One region of the Mesorhizobium sp. BR115XR7A genome, then DNA from elsewhere that is predicted to be linked to it. Evidence: predicted binding sites of a transcription regulator. Region 1 holds the regulator's gene; each other region holds the start of a gene.

The links. The regulator LexA, encoded in region 1, represses DNA repair genes until DNA is damaged. The targets are predictions, from matches to a motif close to TGTTCNNNNTGTGTTCNG.
Region 2: parE (DNA topoisomerase IV subunit B) is a predicted target of LexA. The motif match lies at 1,386-1,403, and genes of this name have one in related genera.
Region 3: recA (recombinase RecA) is a predicted target of LexA. The motif match lies at 4,657-4,674, and genes of this name have one in related genera.

The regions. Positions count from the first base shown of each region.
Region 1 is NZ_JAIUHW010000019.1:33,609-43,290, forward strand. Features, by position in the region: gene LB557_RS29115 (ABC transporter permease) at 1-254, opposite strand, end outside; gene LB557_RS29120 (ABC transporter ATP-binding protein) at 260-1,039, opposite strand; gene LB557_RS29125 (ABC transporter substrate-binding protein) at 1,098-2,084, opposite strand; gene LB557_RS29130 (GntR family transcriptional regulator) at 2,235-3,008, shown strand; gene lexA (transcriptional repressor LexA) at 3,419-4,162, shown strand; gene LB557_RS29140 (ComEC/Rec2 family competence protein) at 4,156-6,609, opposite strand; gene gltX (glutamate--tRNA ligase) at 6,713-8,137, shown strand; gene gltA (citrate synthase) at 8,321-9,643, shown strand.
Region 2 is NZ_JAIUHW010000012.1:177,594-187,275, forward strand. Features, by position in the region: gene LB557_RS24475 (type II and III secretion system protein family protein) at 1-278, opposite strand, end outside; gene cpaB (Flp pilus assembly protein CpaB) at 309-1,235, opposite strand; gene parE (DNA topoisomerase IV subunit B) at 1,474-3,531, shown strand; gene LB557_RS24490 (FUSC family protein) at 3,576-5,645, shown strand; gene LB557_RS24495 (DUF2336 domain-containing protein) at 5,642-6,766, opposite strand; gene LB557_RS24500 (MaoC family dehydratase) at 6,919-7,371, shown strand; gene LB557_RS24505 (HpcH/HpaI aldolase/citrate lyase family protein) at 7,371-8,252, shown strand; gene LB557_RS24510 (flavin reductase family protein) at 8,256-8,864, opposite strand; partial or broken gene LB557_RS24515 (nitroreductase) at 8,865-9,450, opposite strand; gene LB557_RS24520 (hypothetical protein) at 9,606-9,682, shown strand, end outside.
Region 3 is NZ_JAIUHW010000001.1:323,513-333,194, forward strand. Features, by position in the region: gene LB557_RS01800 (glutathione S-transferase family protein) at 1-335, shown strand, start outside; gene alaS (alanine--tRNA ligase) at 561-3,227, opposite strand; gene recA (recombinase RecA) at 3,499-4,599, opposite strand; gene LB557_RS01815 (carbohydrate kinase family protein) at 4,881-5,825, shown strand; gene LB557_RS01820 (pseudouridine-5'-phosphate glycosidase) at 5,903-6,820, shown strand; gene LB557_RS01825 (TfoX/Sxy family protein) at 7,006-7,329, opposite strand; gene LB557_RS01830 (GFA family protein) at 7,420-7,917, shown strand; gene sufA (Fe-S cluster assembly scaffold SufA) at 7,951-8,331, opposite strand; gene LB557_RS01840 (SUF system Fe-S cluster assembly protein) at 8,433-8,825, opposite strand; gene LB557_RS01845 (cysteine desulfurase) at 8,848-9,682, opposite strand, start outside.

The DNA of each region.
Region 1 (9,682 bases):
GTGCAGCAGCCCGCCGCAAAGCCGGCGACAAGGGCGGCAGCGATGCCCATCAGCGGCGATGCGCCGGCGGCAAGGAGAACGCCGCAGACGCAGCCGCCCAGCGGAAAGGCGCCTTCGCTGGTGAGATCGGGAAAATTCAGCATGCGAAACGGGATCATGATCCCGAGCACGACAAAGGCCAGGATCAGGCTTTGCGCCAGGGTGACCGGCATGATCGCGACGAAGCTGGTGAGAACGTCCCCAACAAAACCCATGATGATCAGCTCGCCAGCAACATGCGATCGGTCTTGACGGAGAAATGGCCGATCAGATCGATAACCGTGACCCTCGCCTTCTCCTGCCCGGCGACTTCCAGGAGCACCCGGCCCGCATCGAGCATGATCACCCGGCTGCCATGGTCGACGGCGTGTTGCATGTTGTGGGTCACCATCAAAGTCGTCAGTTTCAGCGCGTTGACGGCGCGAACCGTCGCTTGCATGACGATTTCGGCCGTGCGCGGGTCGAGGGCCGCGGTATGCTCGTCGAGCAGCAGCAAGTCCGGCGACCCACCGACCGCCATGATCAGCGACAAGGATTGCCGCTGCCCGCCCGAGAGCAGGTCGACGCGCGTGTCGAGACGATTTTCCAGACCGAGACCCAGTATCGACAGTCGTTCCCTGTAGGACGCAAGCCGGGTGGTGTTCAGCCCCGGGCGCAAGGTGCGCTTTTGGCTACGCAAATCGGCCAGCAGCATGTTTTCCGCAACCGTCATGCTGGCGGCGGTGCCGCGCATCGGGTCCTGGAACACGCGCGCCAGTTTCGCGGCGCGCTTGTGCACCGGCATTGCAGTCACGTCGGCGCCGTTGATCAGGATCTGGCCGGAATCGAGGATCAGGGCGCCGGAAATGGCGTTGAGCATGCTGCTCTTGCCGGCCCCATTGGAGCCGATGACGATGCCGAACTCTCCGGTGGCCAAGGACAGGCTGAGACCGTCCAGCGCGACCTTCTCGTCGGCCTGGCCCTTGTAGAACACTTTGCGCGCGGATCGAATCTCGAGCATCGTTTCTCCCTGACCTCGGGATGACGGCGCCGACGCCGTCACCCCGGCAGTTCCGATGTTAGTCGACGATGCAGCCGCAATCGGCCATTGAAGCCGGTATCTCGATGCCGAACGCGGCCATCGCCTTGCGCGAGATCGTTGCCATGTGGTCCTTGTAGGCCGGGCGCGACGGCGCGATCGTCTTGGGATCCTTGCCCTTGAGGATCTCGGCGGCGATGTTGCCGGCGTTGACGCCGACCTGCGTGTAATTGACCGCGAAGCTCGCCGGCACGGTACCGTTACGGACCGCACTGTCATCGGAGTTGACGACCGGGATACCGGCCTGGCGGGCGGCCGCGGAGACAGCGGCGATCGCCGGCTGGATCAGGTTCGAGGCCGGGCCGTAGATCACGTCGGCCTTGCCGGCGAGCGAAGCGATGCGTTGCTGGATGTCATTGACGTTGTCTATGCCGACCTCCACCACCTCGAAGCCCGCGGCCGGTGCCGCCGCCTTGATCTTTTCGACCAAGGCAACGTCATTGGCCTCACCGGGATTATAAGGCACGCCGAAGCGCTTGGCGTTCGGCAGCAGCTTCTTGGTGAAGGCCATCACCGCGGCGACGTCCTGCAGATCGCTGGCGCCGGTCATGCCTTCGTCTCCGGCGTCCCATGACGGCACCAGCTTGGCCGCCACCGGATCGGTGACCGCGGCAAAAACGATCGGAATGCCGGAACCGGCGAGCGCTTTCTTGGCGATCTGTGAGACCGGCGTGGTGATGGTGTAGATCAGCTTGGGCTGCTCGGCCTGCAGCTTGGCGATCATCTGCGGCACCAGCGACGCATCGAAATTGGTGTGGCTCTCCGTGTAGACGACGTCCTTGCCCTCGACGAAGCCGTTATCCGTCAGCGCCTTCTTGAAGCCGGCTATGGCGGCGTTCAATTGCGGATGCTCGCCGAAATTGGCAATGCCGATACGGATCTGATCGGCCGCGGCACTGCCGGCACTGACCATCAATGCGCCTGCCAGGGCCAAGCCCGACAACCAAGCGGATTTCGACTTCAACATCATTTCCTCCCAGATTTGATCAGGGCCGCTTGGAAACGCGGCTACTACGGCGATCATGGTGAGTCCGCCGGTCTGTGTCAAACATTATATATAATTGTTGCTGTGACGCACTATCATATATACTTTTCGCCAGACGACGGATTGATCACCATGCTGAATGAAACGAGTTCCACAAAAACGGAAGCCGCCTATCAGCTGTTGCGGCGCGACATCCTGACCACGCGCCTCATGCCCGGCGCCCCGCTCAAACTGAGTGCGCTGCGCGGCACCTATGGCGTCGGCTGGACACCGTTGCGCGAAGCCCTGTCGCGGCTCGAGGCCGAACGCCTGGTCACCGCGATCAGCAATCGTGGTTTTGCCGTGGCTCCGGTGTCGCGGGCCGAGCTGGAGGATCTGGCACGCGCCAGGATGGTGGTCGAGATACCCCTGTTCCTCGAATCGATGGAAAAAGGCGGCAGGGAGTGGGAGGATGCCGTGGTCACCGCCCACTACCGGCTCTCGCGTTGCAAGACAGCGGTCGACGATCCCTCGGACGCGGCCGTCGACAGATGGGACGAGAACCACGAGGCTTTCCATGCGGCGCTGCTGAGCGCCGCCACATGCGACTGGCTGTTGCGGTTCCGCTCGACGATCTCGGATCAGCTGCGCCGGCATCATCGCTTTCTTGGTCTGGCGCCGACACTGCGGGCCGCGGCCGGCCTCAAGGATGGCTATGAAGAGGCAATCGAAGCGCTACGCGAAGCGATTGCGATCGAACACCATACCGCGATCATGGAAGCGGCGCTCGACCGTGACGTCGAGCGGGCCAAGGCGCTGATGACGGCGCATATCGGCTACACACTGCACGTCTATGTCCACAGCGAAGACAGCGGCGCTACCAGATACGCCGCTCGCGCCGGCAGCTTGAAGGCGGGTTCGGGATAACTTCAGCGCTTCCGCCACGCCTATTCGAACGCGCTGGCCGGAGTGCGCCGAACGCCCCGATCCATGGCCGCCCGAAGCTACCAATCGTTGGCATTTTGGTTTCGTTTCGTTCCGCGAATAATGGCTCCGCGAATTATACGTCCCTCCGAGGAGAAGCCTTCCAACTAACTGATGCCAAAGCCTCGTCGGCGGATGGGCCACAGGCCATTAACCAAAACGATTTCAATGCGCCTGCCGACGGCGGAAAGGACTGGTTGCCGCCCGCCGTCGCGGGCAAAAAACTTCAGACCCCTTAACAAATTCATTAAACTTTAAACGGTTGCAGAACACAACTGGAACAGATAGTGTTTGTTCTGGGTTTGTTTTTTCGATTCTGGTTCAACCTTTCGTTCAATGTCTTGGGGGCCGCCATGCTGACACGCAAGCAACATGAACTGCTGATGTTCATCCACGAACGGCTCAAGGAAAGCGGGATACCGCCTTCCTTCGACGAGATGAAGGAAGCACTCGATCTTGCCTCCAAGTCGGGGATCCATCGCCTGATCACGGCCCTGGAGGAGCGCGGCTTCATTCGCCGGCTACCCAATCGGGCGCGCGCGCTGGAAGTGCTGCGGCTGCCGGACTCGATCGCGCCGGGCCTCAATGCGGCAAAGAAGTTCTCGCCAAGCGTCATCCAAGGCAGCCTTGGCCAAGGCAGTCTCGGACGCCAGATCAGGCCGGCCGCTGCGCCTTCGCGCCTGCCCGCGGCCGGCAACGACGACGACGCGGTTTCAGCCGTGTCCATCCCGGTCATGGGCCGTATCGCCGCCGGTGTGCCGATCGATGCCATCCAGCATCAGACGCATTCGATCTCGGTGCCGCCGGACATGATCATGGGCGGCGAGCACTATGCGTTGGAGGTCAAGGGCGACTCGATGATCGAGGCTGGTATCTTCGATGGAGACACGGTCATTATCCGCAATGCCGACACGGCAAGCCCGGGCGAAATTATCGTGGCACTGGTCGACGAAGAGGAAGCGACACTGAAGCGGTTCCGCCGCAAAGGCGCTTCGATCGCGCTCGAGGCCGCCAATCCAGCCTACGAAACGCGCATTTTCGGGCCGGACAGGGTCAAGGTACAAGGCAAGCTGGTCGGGTTGATCAGGCGCTACTGAACCGGCTTGTTATCGGGCTTGTCGGGTTTTTTGTACGGCGGCAGCCCCCTCGCCTCGCGTGAGAATTTTCGCTGTTCGTGCCAGGGCCGGTATGGTCCGTCGACGGCAAATGCGATCGCGGCCCGGGTCGTGGCCGACTGGGGATTGAAGAAGACGGCAGCGCTTCCCCTGCGGGCGAGCTGCCGTTTGGTGACGACGAGAACCAGTGGATTGTGGCAGGCGTCATAGGCGGTTGCGTCATTGACGATGATCAGGTCGGCGAAAGCGCAGGCTTTCCAGGTGGTCTTGCGGTCCTCGACATAGGCAATGATCGCGCCGGAAGGGTGCCTGGCAAGGCACAGGCCTTCGCGGCAGTAGAAGGGCGATCCCGGCGGCAGGTCGGTGGGACTGGCAACATCGAATTGCCTGTCTGTCGTGTCGAACATTTCCGGTTTGACGATTGTTTCGGAGATCAGGGCGCGTTTCCAGTTGTCGGTTGCGAATTCGTTGGGACGTTCCCGGTTGACGGCCAGTTCGCCATTGCCGATCGGCAGCGCGACCAGCCGCGCATCTTCCGAGATCAGCACATCGGGCGCGCGTGTGTGCGACACAGTCAACAGGCCGGCGAGCGCGAATGGCAGCGCCGCGAGCCGCAGCCATGTCGTCGCCATCGTCGCGATAACCAGCGCGACGGTGACCAGCAGCACGGATTGCTGCGAAATCAGCCCGACTCCATCGACCGGAGAGCGCTCCGATATCCACGCCGACACGGCGATCATTGCTGTCAGGCCCTTGCCCATGAGGTAGAGAGCCGGCCAATCCAGTCCGAATGGCATCAACAGCGCGCTGGCGACGGCCAGGAACATCACGACCGACACGATAGGCATCACGGCCAGATTGGCGAACAGGCTGAGCGGCGATACCCGCTGGAAATGCCAGATGGCAAACAGTGCCGTGGCGCTGCCGGCGATAATGGACGTCATGGCCAATCCTCCTGTCGCCAGCAGGAATTTTCGCGTCAGGAACCCCGCCAGGGATCGCTTTGGCGGCGGTGGCCGCGTCTTTCCCGCACGGTGATCGGCCCAGCCGGCATAAGCGCCAACCAGGGCCGCGGTCGCGGCGAACGACATCTGAAAGCTCGGGCCGACGACCTCGTGAGGCGAGACCAGGATCACGGCGATCGCCGAGATCGCCAGATTGCGCATGGTCAGCGCAGCGCGATCGAAGAAGACGGCAATCAGCATCACCGCCAGCATGATGAAGCTGCGTTCGGCCGCAACGACGACACCGGAAATGATGAGATAGGCCGCGATCGAGAACAGTGCGGCGGCGGCCGCGTATTTCTTCACCGGCCGGCGCGCGGAAAAGTCTGGAAACAGCGCGAAGGCACCACGCAGCAGACCCATGATGGTGCCGGCCACAAGCGCCATATGCAGTCCCGAAATAGAGATGATGTGATAGATGCCGGTACGCCGCATCGCTTCATTGATTTCATCGGGTATGCCGGCGCGCACGCCGACGATCAGCGCCGCCGCGATCTCGCCTTCAGCGCCGCCGACGCTGCCCCTGATGTGGTCGGCGATGGCTTCGCGGGCATTTTCGATGCCTGAAAAAAGGCGAGCCGATAGCGGCATCTCACCGTCGTCGGCGGAAACAACCGTTGGATTGCCGAGAAAGAAGCCGCTGCCGCCGATGCCGGCGAAATAGCTGTCGAAAGAGAAGTCGTAGCTGTCCGGCCGCACCGGGCCGGTCGGCGGCAACAGTTTGGCGTAGCCTGTGATGAGCGAGCCGGCGGTCATTCCCTGCGGTATCTTGCGTGCGGAAAGCCGGACCCTTTCCGGCGCATGGCGCAGTTTTGGCCGGGCGGTCGAAATCACGTCCATGGTCAGCCGGATGCGGCCGCTCTCCATCTCCTCGATCGAGACCACGCGGCCGGTCAGTTGCGTGGAGATTTCCGAACCCAGCATCCGGGTTCCGGCTCGCCATGTTTCGACCTTCGCCGCGAGCAGGCCCAGCGCGCACAACAGCACTGCCATGAAACACAGATGGGTTTTCGACCAGGAGCGCGAGACGAAGGCACAGACCGCCATCAGCACCACGACCGCGACGGGTTTTGCAAAGTCGGGCTCGGATGCCAGCGAGAAATAGGCGATCGCCCCAACGGCCAGACAGACCGGCACCAGCAGGAACGCGATGCCCCGGTCGAGTTCGAGCTCCGCCGCCTTGGCCACGCCATGGCGCACGCGAGGCAAGGATACCAGGCCGACTTGCCGGCGCACGCGCGCGATCCTGCCCGCGGCAGGAGCCGGCGCCGGCTCCTGCCCACCTGCCTGCAGCGACCTGGTTTCGGGCGCAGCCACGAGCGGAGATGGCAGTGGGATCGTCGCAGGCGCCGCAAACAGGGATCGCTCGCTGACGCCGATAGCGGCATCCTCGCCCCGATCCGAGCCCCGGCCTCGTCCAGTCATCGGGTCTGCCCCTTGCACCCTCGACGTCCTATGCTACATGAACGCGCAACGCGCGAAAGTCCGCACGCTCCGCACCCAGCTTCAGACGTTTTCCGAGAGTTCCATGCCCGACAAGGTCATCACCCGTTTTGCCCCCTCGCCGACCGGCTATCTGCACATCGGCGGCGCGCGCACGGCGCTCTTCAACTGGCTCTATGCAAAGCATACCGGCGGCACGATGCTGCTGCGCATCGAGGACACCGATCGCGAGCGTTCGACCGATGCGGCCACATCGGCCATTCTCGATGGCCTGACCTGGCTTGGCCTTTCGTGGGACGGTGACGCGGTCTCCCAATTCGAGCGCGCGCCGCGCCATCGCGAGGTGGCCGAGGAGCTGGTGCGCCTGGGCAAGGCCTATTACAGCTACGAGACTTCAGCCGAGCTCGAGGCAATGCGCGAAGCTGCACGCGCCAAGGGCCTACCGCCACGCTATAACGGCCATTGGCGTGACCGCGACCCGTCGGAGGCGCCGTCCGGCGTCAGGGGCGCCATCCGCATCAAGGCACCGGCCGAGGGCGAGACGGTGGTGCAGGACCGGGTCCAGGGAGACGTGCGCTTCCCCAACAAGGATCTCGACGACTTCATCATCCTGCGTTCGGACGGCAACCCGACCTACATGCATGCCGTCGTCGTCGACGATCACGACATGGGCGTCACCCACATCATCCGTGGCGACGATCACCTGACCAACGCCGCCCGCCAGACCGTGATCTACAACGCCATGGGCTGGGACGTGCCGTCGATGTCGCATATCCCGCTGATCCACGGCGCCGACGGCGCCAAGCTGTCGAAGCGCCATGGCGCGCTCGGCGTCGAAGCCTATCGCGCCATGGGCTATCTGCCGGAGGCGCTGCTCAATTATCTTGCGCGGCTCGGCTGGAGCCATGGCGACGACGAGATCATGTCGATCGAGGACATGGTCTCGTGGTTCGACATTGGCGACGTCAACAAGGGCGCGGCGCGCTTCGATTTCGCCAAGCTGGAAGCGATCAACGGCGCGCATATGCGCCGTATGGCCGACACCGAGCTGTTCGATATCTTTATCGCCACCTTGCCCTATCTGGAGGGCGGCCCGGCGATGGCGGCGCGGCTCAACGAGAAGAACAAGGCGCAGCTGCTGGCAGCACTTCCGGGCCTGAAGGAGCGCGCCAAGACGCTGGTCGAGCTTGTCGACGGCGCCGCCTTCCTGTTTGCCGCGCGGCCGCTGCCGATCGACGACAAGGCGGCACTCCTGCTCAATGACGACGCGCGCAAGATCCTGCGTGGCGCTCACGAAGCTTTGAAGTCGCTGTCAGGCGACTGGACAGCGGCCACGGCCGAGGCCGCGATCCGCGACTTTGCGCTGGCTGGCGGGCACAAGCTTGGCGCCGTGGCCCAGCCGTTGCGGGCTGCGTTGACCGGCAAGAGCACGTCACCGGGCGTATTCGACGTGCTTGCCGTTCTGGGGCGTGAGGAAAGCCTGGCGCGCGTAGCGGATCAAATCGATTAGGAGCAAACTGGCCCAAGAAGATTGGCATTGAAAGGCGGGTTTCGCAGTGCAACATTAGGCCTTGGCCCAATCTGGCACGCACCTCCTAGAATGCGGTGGCGAATACGCGCATTGCGGTGATTTCGACGTGTCGCTCTGCGGAATTTGCCTTTGCCGGCATGAGGAAACAAGAAGGAGTTTGCAATGACCGAAGCTGCGAAAAAACTGGATGTGGGCGGCCAAGAGGCCACGGCAACGCTGGAATTCGCCGGCAAGACTCACGAATTCAAGGTGCGAAGCGGCTCGGTCGGACCTGACGTCATCGACATCGCCTCGCTCTACAGCACCACCGGCGCCTTCACCTATGACCCCGGTTTTACCTCGACGGCAAGCTGCGAGTCGGAGATCACCTTCATCGATGGCGACGCCGGCATCCTCCTGCATCGGGGCTATCCGATCGACCAGCTGGCCGAACATGGCGACTTCCTCGAAGTCTGTTACCTCCTGCTCTACGGCGAATTGCCGACCAAGGCGCAGAAGGACGATTTCGACTACCGCGTAACGCGCCACACAATGGTGCACGAGCAGATGTCGCGCTTTTTCACCGGCTTCCGCCGCGACGCGCACCCGATGGCGGTGATGTGCGGCGTGGTTGGCGCGCTGTCGGCCTTCTATCATGACTCGACCGACATCTCCGACCCGTACCAGCGCATGGTTGCCTCCATGCGCCTGATCGCCAAAATGCCGACGATCGCGGCCATGGCCTACAAGTACCACATCGGCCAGCCCTTTATTTATCCCAAGAACGATCTCGGTTTCGCGGCAAACTTCCTGCACATGTGCTTTGCCGTGCCGTGCGAGGAGTACAAGATCAACCCGGTGCTGGCGCGTGCCATGGAGCGTATCTTCATCCTGCATGCCGATCATGAGCAGAACGCTTCGACCTCGACCGTTCGCCTCGCCGGCTCCTCGGGTGCCAACCCGTTCGCCTGCATCGCCGCCGGCATTGCTTGCCTGTGGGGCCCGGCCCATGGCGGCGCCAACGAAGCGGCGCTCAACATGCTGGGCGAGATCGGCCATGTCGATCACATCCCGGAATTCATCGCTCGCGCCAAGGACAAGAACGATCCATTCCGCCTGATGGGCTTTGGCCACCGCGTCTACAAGAACTACGATCCGCGTGCCAAGATCATGCAGAAGACCGCGCACGAGGTTCTGGGCGAACTCGGCATCAAGGACGATCCGCTGCTCGACATCGCGATGGAACTGGAAAAGATCGCGCTGACCGATCCCTATTTCATCGAGAAGAAACTCTACCCGAACGTCGACTTCTATTCCGGCATCACGCTGAAGGCGCTGGGCTTCCCCACCACCATGTTCACCGTGCTGTTCGCGGTCGCCCGCACGGTCGGCTGGATAGCCCAGTGGAAGGAAATGATCGAGGACCCACGCCAGAAGATCGGCCGTCCGCGCCAGCTCTATACCGGCGCGCCGGAGCGCGACTACGTGCCGATCGCCAAGCGCTGAGACAAGTGAGTAGTGAGTAGTGGTTAGTGAGTAGTCAGG
Region 2 (9,682 bases), on a different contig from region 1:
ACATAGAAGGATTTGTCGGTCAGCGGGTTGACGTTGGCGATCTCCGGATCACCGATGACGATCTGGTAGAAGGCCGCGCTCGTCATGATCGTCTTGGGCTTGCCCTTGGCAACCTTGATCGACGCATTCTTGGTCGACGAGACATAGACGATGTCGTTGTCCGCCTTCGCCGCTCCGGGCAAGGCAAGCACGCCGCTCGCAGCCAGGGTAAACGCCATCGCCAGGGCGCGCACCAAGCGCGACCGAGCCGTCATTCGATATAGGGTACGCATCAACATTGTCCCGTCCCGCCCGGTCCCCACCGGTCTTTACTTCTGGTCCCGCGTTGGAACCTGATATTCCTCGGCCTGCGTGCCGCGCGTCACGATGATCGTCTTGAATTTCGGCTTCTCTGGCTCCTTCGCTATGGCATCGAACAAGGAGCCGGCCACGGCCTGCGTCTTGGAAGCGACGGATCCGCCGAAGGAAGAGATGGTGGTGACGCCGTTCTTGCCATCGCCGCCTTCGCTGGCGGAGCGAAGCGACAGCGACAGCGTTCCGACGGTGCGGGCAAGCGCCACTTTCTGCGCGCCGTCGCTCGTCACCTCGAGGGTCACGGAATTGGCCACCTGCGGCGTCGTCTGGCGCTCGTCGGCGCCCTGCCCGACGCTGAGCACCTTGGCGTCGGCAACGACGATCTCCGAGGTGATGGTCGAACCGGCAGCCCCTTGCGCGTTCTTGGCGACTTCCTGGATTTCGCCGGCATCGCGCGTCAGCACGACATCGACCCGGTCGCCCGGCGTCACGAAGCCACCGACGCCGGCGATCTCGTCGGTGCGGATGGTGACCGCCCGCATTCCGGGCGTCAGCATGTTGGACAGCGTTGCGCGGCCGTTCGGTCCCGACAGCTTGGTGAGCAGCACCGGCTCGTTGATCTCGATCGGCGACAGCGCGACCCGACCGCCTTCGCCGAGCAATCCATCGATGGTGGCAAAGGCGCCCTGCGGAAGGGAATCCTGCGGCCACGGGATTTCGCTGAGCTTGGCGCGGTCGAGCTCCATGCCGTAGCGCAACGGCGCGTTCGCCACCACGATGGTCTTGAACTCGATCCTGGGCGCGGCCGGAGCGGCGATCGAGGCCGTTTTCTCCTGGGCATCGGCCTTCGCTTGGCTCTTGACCCAGAAATCCGCGGCAAAGATCGAGATCGCGCCGAAAACGGCGGCGATGCCGATCATCGTTATGGCCTTGCCCCTCACGCCGAAAACCCCTGATGCCCGTCGTTTATTGTTATGTTGGGCTCACGCTAGGCGGCATTGTTAAAGAATCAGGAATATTGCGCGGCGGCATTTGACCTATTTCCGCCCGCTTGGTTATCGAATGGTTTTAGGGTAAGAGCAGTTAAATCCCCGAACGTAACAGGAACCTCCGTCGCTTGGCGCTGAAAAGCGTGGCAGTATCGACGGGGTGATTCGCAGCTTGGACTCTATGGCAGGCATGGACGACAACAACGATCTTTTCGGCAATCTGGAAAAACAGCCGCAGCCGGTTCGCACGCCGGCGCGCCCGGCGGATCCGCTGGTACAGGCGGCCGCCAGGCGTCCAGCCGCAACCAAGGATGGCAGCGAGGGCTACAGCGCCGCCGACATCGAGGTGCTTGAGGGCCTTGAGCCGGTGCGCCGCCGGCCAGGCATGTATATTGGCGGCACCGACGACAAGGCGATGCACCATCTGTTCGCCGAGGTCATCGACAATTCGATGGACGAAGCGGTTGCCGGCCACGCCACCTTCATCGATGTCGAACTCTCCGCCGACGGCCATCTCACGGTTACCGACAATGGCCGCGGCATTCCGGTCGACATGCACCCAAAATTCAAGAAGCCGGCGCTCGAAGTCATCATGACGACGCTGCATTCGGGCGGCAAGTTCGACTCCAAGGTCTACGAAACATCCGGCGGCCTGCACGGCGTTGGCGTCTCCGTCGTCAACGCCCTGTCGGATCATCTCGAGGTCGAGGTGGCACGTGGGCGCCAGCTCTATCGCCAGCGCTTTTCGCGCGGCGTCCCGGTGACCGGACTGGAGCAGCTCGGCGAAGTCCACAACCGGCGCGGCACAAAAATCCGCTTCCATCCCGACGAGCAGATTTTCGGCAAGGGCGCGGCCTTCGAGCCGGCGCGTCTCTACCGCATGACGCGTTCGAAGGCTTACCTGTTTGGCGGCGTCGAGATCCGCTGGACCTGCGATCCCTCCCTCATCAAGGAAAAGGATCAGACACCGGCCAAGGCGGAATTCCATTTCCCAGGCGGCCTCAAGGATTATCTGAAGGCGTCGCTCGGCGATGAATTCCAGGTGACGCGCGAAATCTTCGCCGGCAAGAGCGACAAGCAAGGCGGCCATGGCTCGCTCGAATGGGCGGTGACCTGGTTCGGTGGCGACGGCTTCATCAATTCCTACTGCAACACCATCCCGACCGGTGAAGGCGGCACCCACGAAGCCGGCTTCCGAAACGTGCTGACGCGCGGCCTGCGCGCCTATGCCGACCTCGTCGGCAACAAGCGCGCCTCGATCGTCACCTCGGAAGACGTCATGATCTCGGCCGCCGGCATGCTGTCGGTGTTCATTCGCGAGCCGGAATTCGTCGGCCAGACCAAGGACAGGCTGGCGACGATCGAGGCGATACGCATCGTCGAGACCGCGATCCGCGACCCGTTCGACCACTGGCTGGCCGACAATCCGCAGGAAGCCTCGAAGCTGCTCGACTGGGTGATCGCGCGCGCCGACGAACGGGTGCGCCGCCGCCAGGAAAAGGAAGTGTCGCGCAAGAGCGCGGTGCGCAAGCTGCGCTTGCCGGGCAAGCTCGCCGACTGCACGCAGAACGCGGCGGCGGGTGCCGAACTCTTCATCGTCGAAGGCGATTCCGCCGGCGGCTCGGCCAAGCAGGCGCGCGATCGTGCCAGCCAGGCTGTCTTGCCGCTGCGCGGAAAAATCCTCAACGTCGCCAGCGCCGGCAATGACAAGCTGGCCGCCAACCAGCAGATATCGGACCTGATCCAGGCGCTCGGCTGCGGCACGCGGTCAAAATACCGTGACGAGGATTTGCGCTACGACCGCGTCATCATCATGACCGACGCCGACGTCGACGGCGCACACATCGCATCGCTGCTGATCACCTTCTTCTACCAGGAGATGCCGGCACTGGTGCGCGGCGGCCATCTCTATCTGGCGGTGCCGCCGCTTTACTCGATCAGGCAAGGCGGCAAGGTCGCCTATGCCCGCGACGACGCCCATAAGGACGAGCTTCTGCGCACCGAATTCACCGGGCGCGGCAAGGTCGAGCTTGGCCGCTTCAAGGGCCTGGGCGAAATGATGGCCGCGCAGCTCAAGGAAACCACCATGGATCCAAGGAAGCGCACCTTGCTCAGGGTCGATGTGAACGAAATCGATTCCGCCACCAAGGACAGGGTCGACGAGCTGATGGGCACCAAACCCGAAGCCCGCTTCCGCTTCATCCAGGAACGCGCCGAGTTCGCCGAGACGGAAGTGCTGGATATCTAGCCGCTGGCGCGTTTAGCTTGCGTTCCTGACATGGAGACCAGCATGTGACCTGGGCGCGGCTGAAAACCTATTTCGAGACGAGCCTGGCTGGGCTGACGCAACCGACACGCTCGGACTGGATTTTCGCGCTGCGCACCGTTTCGGCCGGTATGATCGCATTGCTGGCCGCTTACGCGCTGAAGCTCGACCATCCGCAATGGGCGATGATGACGGTGTTCATCGTCGCCCAGCCGGTGGCCGGCATGGTGCTGGCGAAAGGCTTCTACCGCCTGCTCGGCACGCTGGCCGGCGGTGTCGCGGCAATTGGCATCACCACGGCATTCGGCACCGGCCCCTGGATTCTGGTGACGGTGCTTGCTGTCTGGATTGGCATTTGCACCTTCGTCTCGTCGCTGCTGCGCAATCCCGAAGCCTATGGCGCGGCTCTTGCAGGCTACACCGCAATGATCATCGGCCTGCCCGCTTTCGGACAACCGCATCTGGTCGTAGACCTCGCGGTCGCGCGTTGTGCGGAGATCGTGCTCGGCATCGTCTGCGCCGGCCTCACCAGCCGGCTGATCCTGCCGAAACTGGCCAGCGACGCCATCGTCTCGCGGCTGAAACGCTGCATACTCGACCTCGCCACCTATGCCGGCGGTGCGTTTTCAGGCGGCGACCGGGCAACGCTGATCGGCCTGCACCGGAAGCTTGTCGCCGATACCCAGACGCTTGGCGAGATGCGCGCCTATGCCAGGCTCGAAGCGCCGAGCTTCGCGCCGCGCGCGCATTCGGTGCGGCGCACTATCGGACAACTGCTTTCGGCACTTTCGGCGGCACGCGCGCTCTATTCGCATGCCGCTCCCAAAAACGCCGCCCTCATCCCGGTGCGCTCGGAACTGCAGGCCCTTGTCAGCGAACTGGCAGCCAAGCCGGGAGCGCTGGACGATACCTCATCCTGGGTGGCGCGGCTCGACGCGATCTCGATCAGGGCCAGGCAAATGCCCGACGCCTCGATCGAGCCGGGTGAGGACAGGGTCGGCACCATTACCCGCCTTACCATAGCGGCCGATTTCGCCGAGGCGCTGAAACAGGTGCTGCGTGGCCTCGACGCCTTGCGCGCGCCGGTCACGCGCCGTCCAGGTCCCGGCAGCCAGCAGCCGGCCCTGGTGGTGCATCGCGACTATCCCGGTGCTACGCGCAACGCCATCCGCGCGGCCGTTGCCACGCTGCTGGTGGCGGCTTTCTGGCTGACGACGAAGTGGTCGGAGGCGGCCGGCACCGTCATCCTCGTTGCCGTCGTGTCGAGCCTGTTTGCCGCTCGCCCCGACCCCGTGCAGGTATCCTGGGGGTTCTTCAAGGGAACGCTGCTCGCTTTGCCTTTTGCCTTTCTCGTCGGCCAGGTTGCGCTCCCCGCTCTGCCCGGCTTCGGCTGGTTCATGCTGTTCGTCGTGCCCATCATGGTGCCGGCGGCACTCGCCATGGCCAATCCGCGCTATGTCGGCGTGGCGACCGCTTTCGCCATCAATTTTCTGGCCTTTCTCAGCCCACATCAGGCGATGACCTACGATCCCGGCCCCTTCTTCGCCGGCTCGGCATCGATCCTGGTCGGCATCCTCTTGGCCATCGGCGTCTTCATCGTGGTATTGCCGGCCGATCCATGGCTCGCGGCCGACCGCATCGTGCGGGCCATGCGGGAGGATCTGGCGCGGCTTTGCCTGCATGAGCGCGTGCCGAGGCGCTCAGCCTTCGAGAGCCTCGCTTACGACCGGGTCAATCAGTTGATGCCGCTGGTGCAGAATTCCGGCAGGAAGGGCGAGGCGGTGCTGGGCGGCGGCGTCGCTTCCGTCACGGTCGGCCTGGAAATCCTGCGGCTGCGCACGGCCAGCCAAAACCATGCCCTCCCATCGGAAACGACGCTTTCAATCGCCACCTTCCTGAGGGGACTGGCGCGCGAGCTGCTTTTCCGAGCCCCTGGGGATCCGCAAACAGCGGCCATTGCCGTCGCCCGGCAGTATGCGGCAGGCATCGCCCAGCGAAACGCCACCGGCGACATGCTGCAGATCGCGGCGTCCCTGCGCATCATCGCCGCGGCGATGGAAGATTTCCCGGATTTCTTCGCGAGGGAGAAAACCTAGGCAGCGGCGATCGCCAGTGCATGGCCGCGTGCGTTCTCACGCAGGGCGTCTAGGTGGATCGATTTGACCAATGCGGCAAGGTCGCCTTCGGCGGATTGCCCGCCTAATTCCTTGAGCATCAGCCAACTGACTTCCTGCACGCCGGCGACGCGCTTGCCGTTGGCGACCTCGCGCCAGATCTTCAGGGCGCGCAGGATGACGGCATGCGTGGCGGCAGCCATGCCGGCACTGCGGAACAGCGCCTGCAGGGCCACGTCGTGCCCGCCGGCCAGCAGCGCCCTCACCCGTGGTTCGGACTGCTGGCTAAGCGCCACCAGCGCCGAGCCGAAGAAATCGACCTTGCCGTGCGCGATGGTGCGGATCAGGAAGCTCGCGGTCAGATCGCCGCGCAGCCTGAGATGCTCGATCAGCGCCGCGTGCTCTTCTTGGCGCGTGCCCTCGATCAGCGTCACCGAGGCCTTGACGCAAGCATCGCGCATGACCCTGTCGGCACGCGCGGCTCCCATCAATGCCATGACCAGCGGCGATGTCTTCAATGTCTCGCCGAGCTTGACGAGCAGCATATGCCGGCAATCGGCAGGCAGCCTGATATCCGATATCAACGCCTCGCGCACCAGAGGCAGATGCCCGTGGCGTTCCGCCATGCGCCTGAAGCTGAGTGACGCGATGTCGGCGCCGCTATTGGCCAAAAGCACGGCGCAGGCCTCCGCCTCGCCGACCTCGGCGATGGCCGCCGAAAGCGCCATCGAGACTACAGGCCGCTCGGCGATCAGCTTCTGCGTTGCCTTCTGGCTCGCCGCCACACGGTTGATCAGGTCGGCGTCGGTGAGCAGCGGCGAGCGCGCCAGCACGACACCGGCGACCTCCGGCTGGTCGGCGGCAAGCGCACTGATGATCTGCAACGGCGCGTGATGGCTCATCGAGAACGCTTCCGCCATCGCCAGCCGCACTTTCGACGAGGCGTCGTCGAGCAGCAGCGTCAGCGCGGCCTCGGCGGCACAGCGGTCCTCGAACGGCAATTCGCAATTGACATAGGCTCGGGCCAGCGCATGAGCGGCGGCGGCGCGCTCCGAAACCCTGGCCGTGTAGATCCATTTCAGGAAATGCGAAACAACTACCATGCCCGTCTGCTTACGCCCCATGCCGGAAGGTTTCCGGCCCCGTGAGAAGGGTAGGCAGAAATGGTTTACGAACGGTTCACCATGTTCATTAACTGGCTTGCGAGCGCCTGAAGCAGCGCCTATCAACCGTCAGACAGCGCAGGAGGCGGAAGATGGCTGGGCTATATCTGGAGGAGTTTGTCGTCGGCCATGTCTTCCAGCACACGCTGCGCAAGACTGTGACCGAGAGCGACAACATGCTGTTTTCGGTGATGACGCTGAACCCGCAGCCGCTGCATATCGACTTCGACTTCGCCGCTAGGAGCGAATGGGGCAAGCCGCTGGTCAACTCGCTGTTCACGCTCGGCCTGATGATCGGCATTTCGGTCAACGACATCACGGTCGGCACGACGGTCGCCAATCTGGGCATGAAGGAAACCGTGTTTCCTCACCCGGTCTTCCACGGCGACACCATCCGCGTCGAAACATCTGTCGTCTCGGTGCGCGAATCCAGGTCGAAGCCCGATCGCGGCATTGTCGAATTCGAGCACCGCGCCTACAACCAGCATGGCGATCTGGTCGCGAAATGCATCAGGCAAGCGATGATGCTGAAGAAGGCAGACTGATGCGCTCGCTGCTGTTCGTTCCAGGCGATTCCGAACGGAAGCTGGAGAAGGGATTTGGCGCCGGCGCCGACGTGGTCATCGTCGATCTCGAGGACTCCGTGGCGCCGCAGAACAAGGCGCGGGCGCGCGAGATCGCGGCGCGCTTTATCCTCGAACGCAGGGGGCAAACCAACTCGGCGCTTTATATCAGGGTCAACGACCTCTCGACCGGAATGACGGACGATGATCTTGCCAAGCTCGTTCCGGCAAGGCCGGACGGCATCATGCTGCCTAAATCGAACAGCGGCCAGGATGTGCAGCAGCTCGCGGCCAAGCTCAGGGTTTGGGAAGCCGAAAACGGCCTGCCCGACGGGTCGATAAAAATCCTGCCGATCATCACCGAAACTCCGGCGGGCGTGCTCGCAGCCGCCACCTATGCAGGGACAAGCGCACGGCTCGCCGGTCTCACCTGGGGTGCGGAAGATCTGTCGGCGGCGATCGGCGCACGCTCTGCCCGCGACGAGCACGGCCGCTACACCGATCTCTTCCGTCACGCCCGCCTGACGACCATTCTCGCGGCCGGAGCCGCGGAAGTCGCCGCGATCGACACCGTATTTCCCGGCTTTCGCGACATGGCGGCCTTCGCCGCGGAATGTGCCGACGCCGAGCGTGACGGTTTCACCGGCAAAATGGCGATCCACCCCGATCAGGTGCCCGTCATCAACACCGCCTTCACGCCCTCTGCCGAGGCGGTGAGACAATCGGCGGCTATCGTGGCGGCCTTCGATGCGGCCGGAAATCCGGGCGTCGTCGGCATCGACGGCAAGATGTTCGACCGTCCGCATCTGCGGCTGGCCGAACGCCTTCTGGCCCGCGCGAAAGCGGCCGGGATATCCGCCTGACGGCTACTCCTTGCCCCAGCGTGGCCGCCGCATCGAAAAGACCTCGTCGACGCTGGCGTAATCCATGTAACCGAGACGCGCGACATTGCCGGCCTTGGTGATGTCGAACAGGCCGTCTTTCAGGAAAGCATCGTCGATGTGAACGCCGATCACCTCACCGGCGACGACAAAGGCACTCGTCGGTGATCCGTCCAGCGCCTTCGGGCGAAACACTTCCGTCACCCGGCATTCGAGCGCCGCTGGTGCAGCCGCCACGCGCGGCGGCTTGACGAGACGCGAGGGCGCCATGGCGAGATCGGCATAGATGAACTCGTTGACGCCACGCGGTGCGTCGACGGATGTGTAGTTCATCTTGTCCGCAAGATCGCGGCTGACCAGATTGGCGACGAACTCGCCGGTTTCCTGGGCAAACGAGGCGCTGTCCTTCTCACCCTCCGAGGAAAACCAGACAATGAAAGGTCGCGTCGAAAAGGCGTTGAAGAAGGAGTATGGCGCCAGATTGACCTCGCCGGCCTGGTTCAGCGTCGATATCCAGCCGATCGGGCGCGGCGCGACGATCGCCTTCGAAGGATCGTGCGGCAGGCCATGCCCCTTGGACGGCTCGTAGAACATTCAGCCCGCCCAAGGTCCGGCGTAATCGGTGTAGAGCTTGGCCGGATCGGGCCGTGGCCGCTCCGGCGCCGGACCGGCGTAGGAGCCGATATGGACGAAACCGACGACGCGCTCCTGCGGCGCCAGTCCGAGAATCGCCCTGCCCTCCGGCACGTCGGAATACCAGTTGCTGATCATGTTCGTGCCGTAGCCCAGCGCAGTGGCCGCGATCATCAGGTTCATCGCCGCCATGCCTCCGGACAGGAACATCTCCCATTGCGGGATTTTTGGGTTCTCCCTCGGAATGGATACGACACCGATCACCAGCGGCGCGCGCGAGAACCGCGCCAGTTCCTGGTTGCGACGGCCTTCCGGCAACGGCCCCTCGCGCTGTTCGGCCAAGGCCGCTAGTTTTTTGCCGATCTCGATGCGGGCTTCGCCGCGATAAAGGATGAAGCGCCAGGGTTTCGAGCCGTCCATGGTCGGGCACGCGTGTGGCGGCGGTGATCATCGTGGCGATATCGGCGTCGCTGGGCGCCGGTTCCCTGAGGTCGGGTATCGGCGCTGAATTTCGGGTCAATAGAAAGTCGATGATCGGCGACGCCATGGGCGCAAGTCTCCTGAAACACTCTGTTTTGAGCTGAAGCGCACCATCGGGAATTCGGGCGGCTCGGGCAAAGGCGCGCAAACGCCGGGCTGAAGAGTCCCGGATCGGACTCTTAAGCCTTGAAATTGCCACCGCCATGGGCTTCAACGCAAGGCATGTTTGAGGGGCGACTGCGTCTTTTCCTGGTTCGGCTCTGCGCCGCGCTGTTCCTGCTGCCGGTCTCCATGGCTGT
Region 3 (9,682 bases), on a different contig from region 1:
TGCTCGACGCCTACGCCTACCGTGCGATGGTCTGGGATGTCGCGGTCGAGCGTCTGGAGAAGGAAGTGCCCGACGAGAGCTTGATCGTGGATGGCCTGCGGCAGGCAGAGACGGTGCTGAAGGTATTGACCTCGCTGAAGCAAGATGGACCCTGGCTGCTCGGCGACCAGCTGACCCTGGCCGATCTGCACGCGGCGCCGATCATCGCCTACTTCGTCAAAGTGCCAGAAGGGCGCAACTTGCTGACGCAGTTTGCAGGCATCTGGGATTTGTATTTGCGAATGGCTGGCCGCCCGAGCTTCGTGCGTACCGAAAAAGCGTATAACTTGAGGTGAGCTTCCTCGACGTCGCGCCGCCCCTGCCCTGGCGGGCATTTCTCCCCGTGAACGGGGAGAAAGAGGCTGCTCGCGTTGCCGGCGCTCTTCTGCAACGAGGGCGATTGGCGAAGGGCGCGACGAAAGCGCCCTTCTCCCCGTTCTACGGGGAGAAAATGGCGGCAGCCAGATGAGGGGCAGCGCTGCCCCAAGAGAAAGGATCCCGCCTGGCCCCACGCATGGTAGCTACGCTGCTTCGAGCGCCGCCCTCACTGCCGCGATCGCATCATCGGCCTTCGACGCATCCGGGCCGCCGGCCTGCGCCATGTCGGGGCGGCCGCCGCCGCCCTGCCCGCCCAATGCTGCGGAGGCCACGCGAACAAGGTCGACGGCGCTGAAACGGCCGACGAGATCATCGGTGACAGCGACCACGACGCTCGCCTTGTTGTCTTCTCCGGCGCCAACGAACACGACGACGCCAGAACCCAACGAAGTCTTGCCGGCATCGGCCAGCGGCTTCAGGTCCTTTGGCGAGACACCTGACACCGCCTTGCCGAGAAAGCCGACGCCAGCGACGATCTCGTTGGCGGCAGGAGCATCGGCAGGCGACCCGCCGCCCAGCGCCAATTTCTTGCGCGCTTCGGCCAGGTCCTTCTCGAGCTTTTTGCGCTCTTCGAGCAGCGCTTCGACGCGCGCTGGCACATCTGCGGGCGAAATCTTAAGCGTTGCCGCCGTGGTCTTCAGGCGTCGGTCCTGCTCATCGAGATGCCTGCGCGCGGCCTCGCCGGTCAACGCCTCGATGCGGCGCACGCCGGCGGCGACAGCACCATCCGAGACGATGCGCACCAGGCCGATATCGCCGGTCGCCCTGACATGCGTGCCGCCGCAGAGCTCGACCGAATAAGGCCGGTTGGCCTTGGCGCCATGCAAGCCCGTGCCCATCGACACCACGCGCACCTCATCGCCATATTTCTCTCCGAACAGCGCCATCGCGCCCTCGGCAATGGCGTCGTCGACCGACATCAGGCGCGTGGTCACCGGGCCGTTCTGCACGACGATCTCGTTGGCCATGCGCTCGACCTCTTCGAGCTCCTGCGCGGAGATCGGCTTGTTGTGCGAGATGTCGAAGCGCAGACGCTCGGGTGCGACCAGCGAACCCTTCTGCGCGACATGGGTGCCCAGCACCTCGCGCAACGCCTCGTGGATCAGGTGCGTCGCCGAGTGGTTGGCGCGCAGCCGGGAGCGCCTGGCATGATCGACCTTAAGTTCGACCGCGGCACCCGGCCTGACCGTGCCGGCGACCACCTTGCCGAGATGCACGAAGAGGCCATCGGCCTTCTTCTGCGTGTCGGAAATCTCGATCGAGAAGCCCTCGCCCGAGATTATGCCGGTGTCACCCATCTGGCCGCCGGACTCGCCGTAGAACGGCGTCTGGTTGACGACCACGGCGACCGCATCGCCCTTGCCGGCGCTGTCGACGGTCTTGCCGTCCTTGACCAGCGCCTCGATGAGGCCTTCCGCCTGCTCGGTTTCGTAGCCGAGGAATTCGGTGGCGCCGGTCTTTTCACGCACGGAGAACCAAACCGTCTCGGTGGCGGCCTCGCCGGACCCGGCCCAGTGCTTGCGCGCCTCCGCCTTCTGCTGCTCCATCGCATTGGTGAAGCCGGCAAGGTCGACCGAGATGCTGCGCTGCCGCAGCGCGTCCTGCGTCAGGTCGAGCGGGAAGCCATAGGTGTCGTAGAGCTTGAATGCCGTTTCGCCATCGAGCATGTCGCCGGCGCCGAGCTTCTCCGTCGCCTCGGACAGCAGCCCGAGGCCGCGCACCAGCGTCTTGCGGAAACGGGTCTCCTCGAGTTTCAGGGTCTCGGCGATCATCGTTTCGCCGCGTGCCAGTTCGGGATAGGCCTGGCCCATCTCGCGCACCAGCGCCGGCACCAGCTTCCACATCAGCGGCTCGTTCGCCCCCAGCAACTGCGCATGACGCATGGCGCGGCGCATGATGCGGCGCAGCACATAGCCGCGGCCTTCGTTCGACGGCAGCACGCCGTCGGCGACCAGGAAGGAGGACGAGCGCAGATGATCGGCAATGACGCGATAGGACGCAACCGTTTCGGCGTCGGGCGCGCGCCCAAGTGCCGAGGACGCCGCATCGATCAGATGACGGAACAGGTCGGTCTCGAAGACGCTCTCCACCCCTTGCAGGATGGACGCCATGCGCTCCAGGCCCATGCCGGTGTCGATCGACGGGCGCGGCAGGTCGACGCGCTCCTCTTTCGTCACCTGCTCATACTGCATGAACACCAGGTTCCAGAATTCGAGGAAGCGATCGCCGTCTTCCTCGGGACTGCCGGGAGGTCCACCCCAGATGTGCTCGCCACGATCGATGAAGATTTCCGAGCATGGTCCGCAAGGACCGGTGTCGCCCATCGCCCAGAAATTGTCCGAGGTCGGGATGCGGATGATGCGATCGTCGGAGAAACCGGCGATCTTCTTCCAGAAGCCAGCCGCCTCGTCGTCCGTGTGATAGACGGTGACCAGCAGCTTGTCCTTCTTCAGCCCGAACTCCCTGGTGATGAGGTTCCAGGCAAGCTCGATGGCGCGCTCCTTGAAATAGTCACCGAAGGAGAAATTGCCGAGCATCTCGAAAAAGGTCAGGTGGCGCGCGGTATAGCCGACATTGTCGAGATCGTTGTGCTTGCCGCCGGCGCGGACGCTTTTCTGGGCTGTGGTGGCGCGCGAATAGGGCCGCTTCTCCAAACCGGTGAAGACATTCTTGAACTGCACCATGCCGGCATTGGTGAACATCAATGTCGGATCGTTGCGCGGCACGAGCGGGCTTGAGGCCACGACCTCGTGGCCCTCCTTGCGGAAATAGTCGAGAAAGGTCGACCGGATCTCGTTGACGCCACTCATGGATACTGCCTTTTCAAGAGAGCCGCCGGCCGGACCGGCGGGAGATGGCTCTGTATTTTCTAGAAGATGGAGCTGGCCTTTTAGCCGTAGCTCTTGACCCTGTCCAGAAACACGGAATTGGGCCAATTCGCGCTTTGCACCGGCACTTGCGGGGCCGCCCAAACGAAAACCGCCGGCGCGAAGGCCGGCGGTTTGGAACGCGGTACTACAGAACTCTGTTACTTAAGCATTGACTAATAGTCTGGATTTATGGCCAAATTCTGACCGTTGCCTACATCGCGCCGGCTTCGTCCTCAAAACCGTCGTCGCCATTGCCCTCGGAGCCACCATTTTCGAGAAACTTTTCGGCGATCAATCCGGCATTCTGCCTGAGCGCTAGCTCGATCTCGCGCGCGGTATCGGGATTGTCGCGCAGGAACAGTTTCGCATTCTCGCGGCCCTGGCCGAGACGCTGCGAATTATAGGAGAACCAGGCGCCCGATTTCTCGACCACGCCGGCCTTGACGCCGAGGTCGACCAGTTCGCCGGTCTTGGAGACGCCCTCGCCATACATGATGTCGAACTCGACCACCTTGAAGGGCGGCGCCAACTTGTTCTTGACCACCTTGACGCGGGTCTGGTTGCCGACGACCTCGTCACGATCCTTGACCGAGCCGATACGGCGGATGTCGAGGCGAACCGAAGCGTAGAATTTCAGCGCGTTGCCGCCGGTCGTGGTTTCGGGCGAACCGAACATGACGCCGATCTTCATGCGGATCTGGTTGATGAAGATGACCATGGTGTTGGAGCGCGAGATCGACGCGGTCAGCTTGCGCAGCGCCTGGCTCATCAGGCGGGCCTGCAGGCCCGGCAGCGAATCGCCCATCTCGCCCTCGATCTCGGCACGCGGCGTCAGCGCCGCCACCGAATCGACCACCAGCACGTCGATGGCGCCGGAACGCACCAGCGTGTCGCAAATCTCGAGCGCCTGCTCGCCGGTGTCGGGCTGCGAGATCAGCAGGTTTTCAAGATCGACGCCGAGCTTGCGGGCGTAGACCGGATCGAGCGCGTGTTCGGCATCGACGAAGGCGCAGATGCCGCCCTTCTTCTGGGCTTCAGCCACGGTGTGCAGGGCCAGGGTCGTCTTACCGGAGCTTTCCGGCCCATAGATCTCGATGATACGGCCGCGCGGCAAGCCACCGACGCCGAGCGCGATGTCGAGGCCGAGCGAGCCGGTCGGCACCGTTTCGATCTCGACGACCTGCTCGTTGGCGCCGAGCCGCATGATCGAGCCCTTGCCGAAAGCCCGCTCGATTTGCGACAGCGCCGCATCCAGAGCCTTTGATTTGTCCACTGCCTTATCCTCTACCAGCCGCAAAGAATTCTGAGCCATGATACATCACCCCTTGGTCGTCAATGAAGGCCGGACAATCCGTGATCCCTGCCATTTTGTACCTTTTTTGTTCTCATTTGGCAAGGGGTGACAACCAACTGAAAAACAAGCGATATCGCGGTTTGTTCTTTTTTTGTCTCGCAAACCCTGGCACGAACGGGCTCCGCATTGGGCCAGACGGCTCGATCGTATCGCTCGACCGAATCGCCGACCAGCATGCGAAGCTCTGTCGCGCACTCTAGCGCTTGTGCGGCCGCAACAACAAAGGTCATATCGCCACCATGGTGGAATCCCCGAAGATCCTGGCCGTGGGCGGCGCCCATATCGACCGGCGTGGCCAGGTGTACGGTCCCTATGTGCCGGCAGCCTCCAATCCCGGCACGATGCGCGAGGATGTCGGCGGGGGCGTCTTCAATGCGTTGCGCAGCATGGTGCGGCGCGGCGTGTCGGCCTCCCTGGTGTCGATGCGGGGCGGCGATGCGTCGGCCGATACGGTTTCACGGGCCATCGCCGAGGCAGGCATCGCCGATCTTTCGGCGGTGTTCCTCGACCGTACCACGCCGAGCTACACGGCATTGATCGATCGCGAGGGCGAATTGATCGTCGGCTTTGCCGACATGGCACTGTACGACCTGGCTTTTCCCAAGCAGATCAGGCGTTCCAAGATACGCCAGGAGGTGGCCGCCGCCGATGCCATCCTGTGCGACGCCAATCTGCCGTCGGCCGCCCTGGAGCGGCTGCTGTCGCTCGCCGCCGGTAAACCGGTTTTCGCCATCGCGATTTCGCCGGCGAAGGTAACGCGGCTGATACCGGTTCTCGGCGGGCTGGCCCAGCTCTTCATGAACCGGCGAGAGGCCGTCGTGCTGGCCGGTGTCAATGCAGCGGCCGCCGAGCGGGAAATGGTCGACGGGTTGCGGTGCAGCGGCCTTGCCAGCGGCGTGGTCACGGCAGGCAGCGGCCCTGTGCTGGGTTTCGATGAGACAGGCGCCTTTTCGATCCTGCCGCCTGCCCCCAGAAAAGTCGCCGATGTCACCGGCGCCGGCGACGCGCTGGCAGGTGCGACGGTCGCAGCACTGCTGCGGGGCCAGCCGCTGCGCCACGCCGTGCGCGAGGGCGTCGCCGCGGCAACGCTGGCCATCGAAAGCGCCGACGCGGTGCCCGAATTCACCGCGGCGAGCTTCGCGGAAGCGCTGGCCCTTGTGCCGGATGCCAGGGAAGTGGCATGAGACCCGGCAAGTTCATAACGCGCGGTGAAGCTACGCTTTCCTGATGGATGCGCCGCACTCCGGATTGGAGATCAGAGATGACGCCAGAGACCGCCCGCCCCTTCATCGATATCCACGCACCGGTGGCGCAGGCCCTGGCCGCCGGGCGCCCGGTGGTGGCGCTCGAAAGCACCATCATCACCCATGGCATGCCCTATCCCGACAATGGCGCCATGGCGGCCAACGTCGAAAAGATCATCGCTGACGGCGGCGCCGTGCCGGCAACCATCGCGGTGGTCAACGGCCGCATCAAGATCGGGCTTTCGGACGGCGAACGCGAATCGCTGGCGATGACCGGTGACGCCATGAAGCTGTCGCGCGCCGATCTCGGCTTCGCCGTCGCGCAGGGCCGCACCGGTGGCACCACGGTCGCCGCCACCATGATCGCGGCTGACATGGTCGGGATAAAGGTGTTCGCCACCGGCGGCATTGGCGGCGTGCACAAGGGGGCGGAAAAGAGCTTCGACATCTCGGCCGACCTCGATGAATTGGCGCGTACACCGGTGATCGTCGTCTCGGCCGGCGCCAAGGCGATCCTCGATATCGAAAAGACGCTGGAAGTGCTGGAGACGCGCGGCGTGCCCGTGGTCGGCCATGGCTGCGAGACGATGCCGGCCTTCTGGTCGCGGCAGTCACCGTTCCGGGCGCCCTTGACCTTGCACGGACCGGAAGATATCGCGCATTTCTACCGGACACGCCTGGCTCTGGGCTTGGGCGGCGGCATGCTGATTGCCAATCCCGTGCCGGAATCCCACGAAATCCCCGCTGAAGAAATGGCGGGCTACATCGAAGCCGCGCAAAAGGCGGCCGAAGCCCTCAACGTCACCGGCAAGGCCGTGACGCCGTTCCTGCTGGGAAAAATCCTCGAACTCACCGGCGGCCGCAGCCTGAAGACCAACATCGCGCTGGTCGAGAACAATGCAAGGCTGGCGGCTGAGATCGCCAAGGCGCTGTAGGGACTGCCAAGAGAGTCCCCCTCACCCGGATTACCAAGACCGAATTGCAAAGAGCAATTCGGGGCAATCCGACCTCTCCCCGAGGGGAGAGGAACTTGCGGCCTCAACGCAAACCTCTTCTCCCCGCCGGGGAGAAGGCGGCCGCGAAGCGGCCGGATGAGGGGTGGCCTCGCGCTGGCGGGAGCCTACTTCCCCGCCCGCCGCCCAGCTTCGTAGGCGCGTCGCGCCCACACCGTCATTTCGTCGGGATCGTCGAAAGCGCTGTCGGGAATGCTCCAATAGGGCATGGCGACAAGCTTGCCGTGGCGAGAGCCGGTGTAGGTCCATTGCCGGCAGCCCGCGGCTTCGAACTCCGATGCGCTCTGCTCGTCGGCTTTCAGCAGCAATTCGCCGCGCAGCACGATGGCGACGATGACGCCGTCGAAATAGATGCCCTTGCCGCCGAATAGTTTTCGGATGCAGACCGGACCGAGGCCCTCGAACAGTTCCGCGATGCGCTCATTGTCCATGCCGCGATCATGTCACCGGCATTTGGCCTTGTCATCGCCGCAACCAAAATCATGCTGACAGGTTGTGGCTATCCTGTCGGAGTTTTTGCCATGCCTGTGCTGCTCAAGGGGTCCTGTCGCTGCAACGCCGTGCGTTTCGAGGTGGAAAGCCACACGCCCGTGCCGTTCATGCTGTGCTACTGCTCGATCTGCCGTAAGCAGCAGGGCGGCGGCGGTTTCGCCATCAATCTCGGCGCCGCCTACGAGACGCTGAACATCAGGGGCAAGAGCAATCTCGGCGTCTATCGCGCCGAGATCGAGGATGACGAGCATCCCCACTGCGAGATATCGACCGGGGAGCGCAATTTTTGCCGCAAATGCGGGTCGGCGCTCTGGCTCTACGACCCAACCTGGCCGGAGCTGGTGCATCCCTTCGCCTCGGCGATCGACAGCGACCTGCCGAAACCACCCGAAAAAGTGCATCTGATGCTGAAATACAAGGCGAACTGGGTCGAGCCTGAGATCGGCAAAGGCGACAAGACGTTCGACGTCTATCCCCAGGAATCGATCGCGGACTGGCACAAGCGGACGGGTATGTGGGTGGAGTAGCTTTCTTCGCCCCGTCTCCGGGGCGAAGAAAGATCAGGCTGAAGCGCGTGCCTCGGCCAGCGCCTTGAGATCGGCCGGCTTCAGTTCGACCGATTCGCCACAGCCGCAGGCCGAACTCTGGTTCGGGTTGTGGAAGGTGAAACCGGTGCGCAGCGTCGTCTGCTCGAAATCCATCTCGGTGCCGAACAGAAACAGGGCGGCTTCCGGCGCGACATAGACATGCGCGCCGTCGCGCTCGATATGGTCGTCCTTGGTGTTGGGCTCGGTCACCAGATCGACCGTGTATTCCATGCCGGCGCAGCCGCCCTTCTTGATGCCAAGGCGGATGCCATGCGCGTTTTCGCGCGTGGCGACGATCTCGCGCACCCGGTCGGCGGCCTTATCGGTCATCGTGATGACGGCAAAGCGTCCCATGTTTTTCCTTCTCCATTCCATGCAGGTTCAAGGCCTGCCGAATGATTCCTCACCTAAAATGGTGAAGTTTTACCACCGGCGCAAGTGTGCCAGGTGCGGCGCTAGTACCAGCCCACCGCCACCTGCGCCTCTTCGGACATGCGGTCGGGCGTCCAGGGCGGATCGAAAGTCATGTTGACCTCGACGCCGGAGACGCCCTCGACCGCGCCGACGGCATTTTCAACCCAGCCGGGCATTTCGCCGGCCACCGGGCAGCCAGGCGCGGTCAGCGTCATGTCGATCTTGACCGAGCGGTCGTCCTCGACGTCGATCTTGTAGACGAGGCCAAGCTCGTAGATGTCGGCCGGGATTTCCGGGTCGTAGACCGTCTTCAGCGCCGAGACGATGTCGTCGGTCAACCGCGCCAGCTCATCAGCGGGAATTGCCGAGGCGGAAACGACGCTGTTGCCGGCGGCTTCCGGCGTAGCTTCGGTGGTGGTGCTCACATCATCCATGGTCGTCACCCGAAAAAAATCGTCATCCGAAGAATTTGCGCGCTTTTTCAAGCGCCTCGGCCAAAGCGTCGACTTCGGCCCTGGTATTATACATGCCGAACGATGCCCTGCATGTGGAGGTTACGCCGAAACGTTTCAACAGCGGCTGGGCGCAATGGGTGCCGGCACGGACCGCCACGCCTTGCCTGTCTATCACCATCGACACGTCATGGGCATGAATGCCTTGCAGCTCGAAGGAGATGATGGCGCCCTTGCCGGGCGCATCGCCGAAGATGCGCAGCGAGTTGATGGCGCGCAGGCGCTCGTGGGCGTAGGTCTTCAAGTCTTCCTCATGCGCGGCGATGCGCTCGCGGCCGACAGAGTCCATGTAGTCGAGCGCGGCGCCCAGTCCGATCGCCTGGACGATCGGCGGCGTGCCGGCCTCGAAGCGATGCGGCGGCTCGTTGTAGGTGACGATGTCTTCCGTCACCTCCTCGATCATCTCGCCGCCGCCCATGAAGGGCCGCATGCCGGCGAGACTATCCTTCTTGCCGTAGAGCACACCGATGCCCGAGGGACCGTAGACCTTGTGGCCGGTGAAGACGAAGAAATCGCAATCGAGATCCTGCACGTCGATCGGCATGTGCACCGCGCTCTGGCTGCCGTCGACAAGCACCGGAATTCCACGCGAATGCGCGATGCGCACGATCTCCTTGATCGGTGTCACCGTGCCCAGCGCGTTCGACATCTGCGTGATGGCCACGAGTTTAGTGCGATCGGACAGCCGCTTTTCGAATTCCTCGATGTGAAAGACGCCGAGATCGTCGACCGGCACCCAGACCAGCTTGGCGCCCTGCCGCTCGCGGATGAAGTGCCAG